2 regions of the Mycolicibacterium goodii genome follow, and region 2 is predicted to be linked to the other one. Evidence: predicted binding sites of a transcription regulator. Region 2 holds the regulator's gene; the other holds the start of a gene.
What was found. The regulator HspR, encoded in region 2, represses chaperone genes until heat shock. The targets are predictions, from matches to a motif close to ANNTGAGTNNNNNNNACTCANNT.

Region 1 (3,410 bases), 2.8 Mb from region 2:
TGGCCGATGCTGATCGGTCTGGCGATGAACGACGCAGGCGGATACAACGCCGAGAGCATGTGGGGTCCGTCGTCCGACCCGGCGTGGAAGCGCAACGACCCGATGGTCAACATCAACCAGCTGGTGCGCAACAACACCCGCATCTGGGTCTACTGCGGCACCGGCACCCCGTCGGAGCTCGACGCCGGCGTCTCGGGCGGCAACTTGCTGGCCGCGCAGTTCCTGGAGGGCCTGACGCTGCGGACCAACCTGACGTTCCGCGACCAGTACATCGCCGCGGGCGGCACCAACGCGGTGTTCAACTTCCCGCCCAACGGGACGCACACGTGGAACTACTGGGGCCAGCAGCTGCTGCAGATGAAGCCCGACATCCAGCGGGTGCTCGGCGCGCAGTCGGCCACCTAGAAACCACCCACCCAGGGAGCCTGCCGTTACCCCCCGACGGCAGGCTCCCTGCCTGTGTGGGTCAGCTCACGGCCGCAGCACCAATTTCCCTCTGGTGTGGCGCTTTTCGAGTTCGGTGTACGCGGCGCGCACCTCGGAGATGGGGAACACCCCGCCGATGGGCACCTCGAGGTCGCCGTCGGCGACCAGCTCGGCCAGTTCGGCGACGACCGAGATCTCGGCTGCCGCGGCGCTTCCCACCGCCTGCACGCCGAACGTTTCGACGGCCGCGAAATCGATGATGGTGTCGACCCGTTCGGGGTTTACCCCGAGTTCGTCAACCGCAAGCGCCACATAGCCGTTGCCGAAGAAATCCAGGAAGGCATCGACGCGTCCGGTGGGTGAGGCCGCGCGCAGCCGGTCGGCCAGACCGTCGGTGCTCGGCGTGGCGTAGTCGACCGGGATCACCCCGTGGTCGGTGAGCCAACCGTGGTTGGCGGGCCCGGCGATACCGAGGACCGTGGCGCCGGCGCGCGCGGCGAGCTGTACCGCGATGGTTCCGACACCACCGGCCGCCGCGGAGACCGCGGCGACGTCACCGGGTCCGGGCCGAACGGCATTCACCGCCGCGTACGCGGTGGTGCCCGCGACGAACAGGGATCCGGCGACCTCCCAGGAAACCGCGGGCGGTTTCGCGGTGAGCTGCGTCACCGGCACCGAGACATACTCGGCGTGGCTGGACCGGCGCAGCGAGAACCCGATCACCTCGTCCCCGACGTCGACACCGGTGACGCCGGGGCCGAGTTCGGCCACCACCCCCGCGAGGTCGCTGCCCTGCCCGGACGGGAAGGTCGCCGGGTACCGGTCGTGCAACAACCCGAACCTGATCATGGCCTCGCCGGGGTTGATTCCCGCGGCCCGCACCCGGACCAGGACCTCACCCTCGGCCGGGACCGGACGCGGCACCTCACGCACCGCGAGCACCTCGATATCCCCGTACGCGTCGAACTGCACTGCTCTGCTCATGAGCGCTACGACCGGCCGGCCGGCCGCGCTATTCCGCCGCGGGCGACCTTCACAGCCACCTGGCAGTTCCTTGCCCGCATTCCGCTCTCGGCGATACCGCCGCAGGAACAAATCCCCCCACATCAAGGTTGAGCGCATCAGACTGAACTTTGGAGGTTTGATGTCTGATTCGAAGATGCGTGCCGTGCCCATCTTGTTCGTCAGCGACCCGATCCTGCTGCCGGGCATGGTGGTGCCGATCGCGCTCGACGACGCCGCCCAGGCCGCCGTGGACGCCGCACAGGCCACCGACTCCGGCAAGCTGCTGATCGCGCCGCGGCTCGACGACCGTTACCCGACGCACGGCGTCATCGCGTCGATCGTGCAGGTCGGGCGGCTACCCAGCGGCGGCGCGGCCGCCGTCGTGCGCGGTGAACGGCGCGCCCACATCGGCTCGGGAACCACCGGACCGGGCGCCGCGCTGTGGGTGGAGGTCGAGGACGTGACCGAACCCGAACCCACCGACGAGACGAAAAGGCTTGCCGGGGAATACAAGAAGCTGCTGCTGGCGATGCTGCAGCGGCGTGACGCGTGGCAGATCGTCGACATGGTGAACAAGATCACCGACCCGTCGGCGCTGGCGGACACCGCCGGGTACGCGTCGTATCTGTCCGACGCCCAGAAGCGCGAACTGATCGAGGCCGCGGACGTGGACCGTCGACTCTCCCTTTTGATCGAGTGGACCGGTGAGCATCTCGCCGAGGTCGAGGTCACCGACAAGATCGCCGAGGACGTCCGCGAGGGCATGGAAAGACAGCAGAAGGAGTTCCTGCTGCGCCAGCAGCTCAACGCGATCCGCAAGGAACTCGGCGAGTTGGGTCCCGACGGCCAGGAAGGTGAAGCCGACTACCGAGCCCGGATCGAATCCGCCGACCTGCCCGAGAAGGTCCGTGAGGCGGCACTGCGTGAGGTCGGCAAGCTCGAACGCGCCAGCGACCAGAGCCCCGAGGGCGGGTGGATCCGCACCTGGCTGGACACCGTGCTGGAGCTGCCGTGGAACGTCAGGACCGAGGACTCGACCGACCTGGCGCGAGCCAGACAGATCCTGGATGCCGACCACCACGGCCTCGACGACGTCAAGGACCGCATCGTCGAATACCTGGCCGTGCGGTCGCGGCGCTCCCAGCGCGGGCTGCAGGTCGTCGGCGGGCGCGGCTCCGGCGCCGTGATGGCACTGGCCGGTCCGCCCGGCGTCGGCAAGACGTCGCTCGGTGAATCGGTCGCCCGGGCGCTGGGCCGCAAATTCGTGCGCGTCGCCCTCGGCGGTGTGCGCGACGAGGCCGAGATCCGCGGCCACCGGCGCACCTACGTCGGCGCGCTGCCGGGCCGCATCGTGCGTGCGATCAGCGAGGCGGGTTCGATGAATCCCGTTGTGCTGCTTGACGAGATCGACAAGGTGGGCTCCGACTTCCGGGGCGACCCGGCGGCGGCGCTGCTCGAGGTCCTCGACCCGGCGCAGAACCACACGTTCCGCGACCACTACCTGGACCTGGACCTGGACCTGTCCGACGTGGTGTTCCTGGCCACCGCCAACGTCGTCGAGAACATCCCGTCGGCGCTGCTGGACCGCATGGAACTGGTGCAGATCGACGGCTACACCGCCGACGACAAACTCGCCATCGCGCGCGACTTCCTGCTGCCGAGGCAGCGGGAACGGGCGGCGCTGGACGGCGGCGAAGTCGAGGTGACCGACGCCGCGCTGCGCAAGATCGCCGCCGACTACACCCGCGAACCGGGTGTGCGGCAGTTCGAACGGCTGCTGGCCAAGATGATGCGCAAGGTCGCGACCAGACTGGCCACGCAACCCGGTCCGATCACCGTCGACGAGCCCGATCTCGTCGGCTACCTGGGCCGTGCGCGGTTCCTGCCGGAATCGGCCGAACGCACGGCGGTGCCCGGTGTGGCCACCGGTCTCGCGGTGACCGGCATGGGCGGCGATGTGCTCTACATCGAGGCCAACT
Region 2 (3,410 bases):
GAGCTGCGGGCCCTGTACCAACGCATGTTCACCGAGACCCGAGGCCTGCTGAACAGCCTGCACGACGTGGGCCAGCACCACCAAACACAAGGAGATCGACGATGAGAGCGGCCATGTTCTACGGGCCGGGAGACCTGCGGCTGGAAGACGTCGCGGCCACCGAACCCGGACCAGGCGAGGTGCTGGTGGATGTGAAGGCCGCCGCGACCTGCGGCACCGACCTGAAGTCCTACCGCCGCGGCCACCCCAAGCTCTTCCCGACGCTGCCGTCCCGATTCGGCCATGAGTTCGCAGGCGTGGTGTCGGCCGTCGGCGACGGCGTGGACAAGTTCGCCGTCGGCGACCGGGTGGTCGCGGCCAACACGGCGCCGTGCGGGCACTGCTGGGCGTGTACACGCGGACGTCAAAGCCTCTGCGAGAACCTCGAATTCCTCAACGGGGCGTTCGCCGAGCAGGTGATCATCCCGGCCGCGATCGTCGAGCGCAACACCTACCTGTTGCCCGACGATCTCGACTTCGCCTCCGCGGCACCGTTGGAGCCGCTGGCCACCGTCGTGCACGGCATGGACGAAACCGGAATTCAGCTCGGGGACACCGTCGTCGTCCACGGCGCGGGACCGATCGGGCTGATGTTCGTGCGGCTCGCGACACTGCGCGGCGCCAACGTGATCTCGGTCGACCAGTCACCGTGGCGGTTGCAACAGGCCAGCCAGGCCGGCGCGGTGGATACCGTTGACCTGTCCGAGGTTTCGGATTTCGAAGACCGCGTCGCGATGATCAGGGCGCGCACACCGCACGGGCGGGGCGCCGACGTCGCCATCGAGGCGGTCGGGCTGCCGCAGGTGTGGGAGCAGACCGTGCGGACCCTGCGGCCCGGCGCGACGGCCGTGCTGTTCGGCGGGACACCCAAGGGTGCACCGTTCTCCGTCGACTCCTCCGCGATGCATTACGAGGAATACACGCTCAAAGGCGTCTTCCACCACACCCCGAACTACGTCCGGATCGCGGTGGAACTGTTGGCCGCCAAGAAGGTCGACGGGTCGATGCTGGTGACGGAGCGCAGGCCGCTCGAAGCGCTGCTGCCGAGCCTGGAGGACATGGCCGCGGGCCGCGGATCGAAGTACGTGTTGGAACCGTGAGCGCGTCGATGCAGCTCGGTGACGAGCGCAGGCAGGTCGTCGAGGCGTGTCAGTTCCTCAGCCGCTCCGGACTCGTGGTCGGGACCGCGGGCAATGTGTCGATCCGGGCCGGTGACCTCGTGGTGATCTCGCCGAGCGGCGTTGACTACGAGGCCATGTCGGCACGCGACGTCGGGATCCACGACCTCGACGGCAATGCCGTCGACGCGGCGCTGGCACCGTCGAGCGAGCTTGCGCTGCACCTCGCGGTGTACCACCGGACCGAGCACACCGCCGTTGTGCACACCCACGGTCCGGCCTCCACCGCGTTGTCGACCGTCGTCGACGAGGTCCCCGCGTCGCACTACTATTCGGCGCTGTTCGGCGGTGCCGTGCGGGTCGCGCCGTACGCCACGTTCGGCACCCAGGAGTTGGCCGACAACGTGACCACCGCGCTGCGCGGTCGCACCGCGGCCCTGATGGGCAACCACGGTGCCGTCCTCGTCGGTCAGGCGCTCCCGAAGGTGCTCAGCCTCGTGCCCTATCTCGAGTACATCTGCGACGTACAACTGCGGGCGATGGCCAGCGGCGCGCCTGTGCGCGTGCTCGACGACGACGAGATCGCCGAAGTCGGCCGTCGGCTCGCGGGCTACGGTCAACAGGCGACGGTCAACAGGCGACGCGGAACTGAGCCGCAGAACGCCGGGTGAGCTCAGGGTCGCTTGTTGCGGGTGCCTCTCGGCTGCCACAGCACCAGGGCGGTGCTCGGCTTGCGCAACCGTTCCACTTCGGCGGTCAGCTCGGCGACGCGCCGCTGCAGCGCGTCGACCTGATTGGTCAGTTCGATGATGCGCTTGATACCGGCGAGGTTCACGCCCTCGTCCTGGGACAGCCGCTGGACCTCCCGCAACAGGTCGACGTCGCGTTCGGAATAACGCCGCCCGCCACCGGATGTGCGCTGCGGGGTGACCAAGCCCAACCGGTCATAGGTGCGCAGGGTCTGCGCATGCATGCCGGCGAGCTCGGCCGCCACCGAGATCAGAAACGTGCGGGCTTCGTCCTTGCGCTTGCCGCTCATCGCCGATCATTCCTCGCACGAGCGTTCGTCATACATTCCCCGCCCATCCGGCACGCGGATCGAATCCGCTGGCACGCTCGGCTTTCGCATAAGCCTCCAGCGCCTCTGCCGCTTCGCCTTCGAGGTTCGGTGGCACCGCGACCTTCACGGTGACCAACAGGTCCCCGTGACCACCCGAGCGCTTGGGCACGCCACGCCCGCGGACCCGCAGGATCCGGCCGTCCGAGGTGCCCTTGGGCACCCGGACCCCGACCTTGCCGTCCAGCGTGGGCACCGAAAGTGTTGTCCCGAGCGCCAACTCGTGGAAACTGACGGGAACGGTGACGGTCAGGTCGTCGCCGTCGCGTCCGAACACCTTGTCCGGGCGCACATGCACGGTGACGTAGAGGTCGCCGGAAGGCGCACCACGCAGGCCCGCCTCGCCCTGCCCGGCCAGCCGGATGCGCTGACCGTCCTCGACACCGGCGGGGATCCGCACGTTGATGGTGCGGGTCCGGGTGGTGACGCCGGTGCCCCGGCATTCCTGGCAGGGATGCTCGATGATCGAGCCGCTACCACGGCATTCGGTGCAGGGTTCGGAGAAGCCGAAAGCACCCTGGTTGCGGCTGATCACACCGGAGCCGTTGCAGTTCGGGCACACCTTCGGGCTGGTGCCGGGCCGTGCACCGCTGCCGTGGCAGTTGGTGCACGGCGCCGGACTGGTCAGCCGCAGGGGCATGGCCACGCCCTTGGTGGCCTCCAGGAACGACAGCTCGGTCTCGGTCTCCAGGTCGTTCCCGCGGCGCGGACGGCTCGGCCGCGGCTGGGCGCCGCGGCCGAACAGCCCGCCGAAGAGGTCGCCGATGTTCGCGCCACCGCTCTGGCCGGCAGCGTCGAACAGGTCACCGAGGTTGAATTCGACACCGTCGGAACCGAATCCGCCTCCGAAGTTGCCTCCCGTGTTGAACCGGCGTCCACCGAATCCGCCGGCGAACAGCCGGCGGGTCTCGTCATACTCCTTGCGCTTAGCGGGGTCCGACAAAACACTGTTCGCCTCGGACACCGCCTTGAACCGCTCCGCGGCTCCAGGATCGGAGTTCCGGTCCGGGTGCAGCTCGGCGGCCAGTTTCCGGTAGGCCTTCTTGATCTCGTCGGCGCTGGCGTCAGAGGAGACGCCGAGTTCTTTGTAGAAATCCTTCTCGACCCACTCGCGTTGGGCCATGCTGCGCCACCTC

Region 1: a site for HspR is predicted at 1,537-1,559, ahead of lon (endopeptidase La). Genes of this name have one in related genera too.

What each region holds. Positions count from the first base shown of each region.
Region 1 is NZ_CP012150.1:4,696,862-4,700,271, reverse strand. It holds gene AFA91_RS21940 (esterase family protein) at 1-405, shown strand, start outside; gene AFA91_RS21935 (NADP-dependent oxidoreductase) at 472-1,410, opposite strand; gene lon (endopeptidase La) at 1,571-3,410, shown strand, end outside.
Region 2 is NZ_CP012150.1:379,227-382,636, forward strand. It holds gene AFA91_RS01865 (xylulokinase) at 1-105, shown strand, start outside; gene AFA91_RS01870 (zinc-dependent alcohol dehydrogenase) at 102-1,139, shown strand; gene AFA91_RS01875 (class II aldolase/adducin family protein) at 1,136-1,828, shown strand; gene AFA91_RS01880 (heat shock protein transcriptional repressor HspR) at 1,831-2,196, opposite strand; gene dnaJ (molecular chaperone DnaJ) at 2,225-3,397, opposite strand.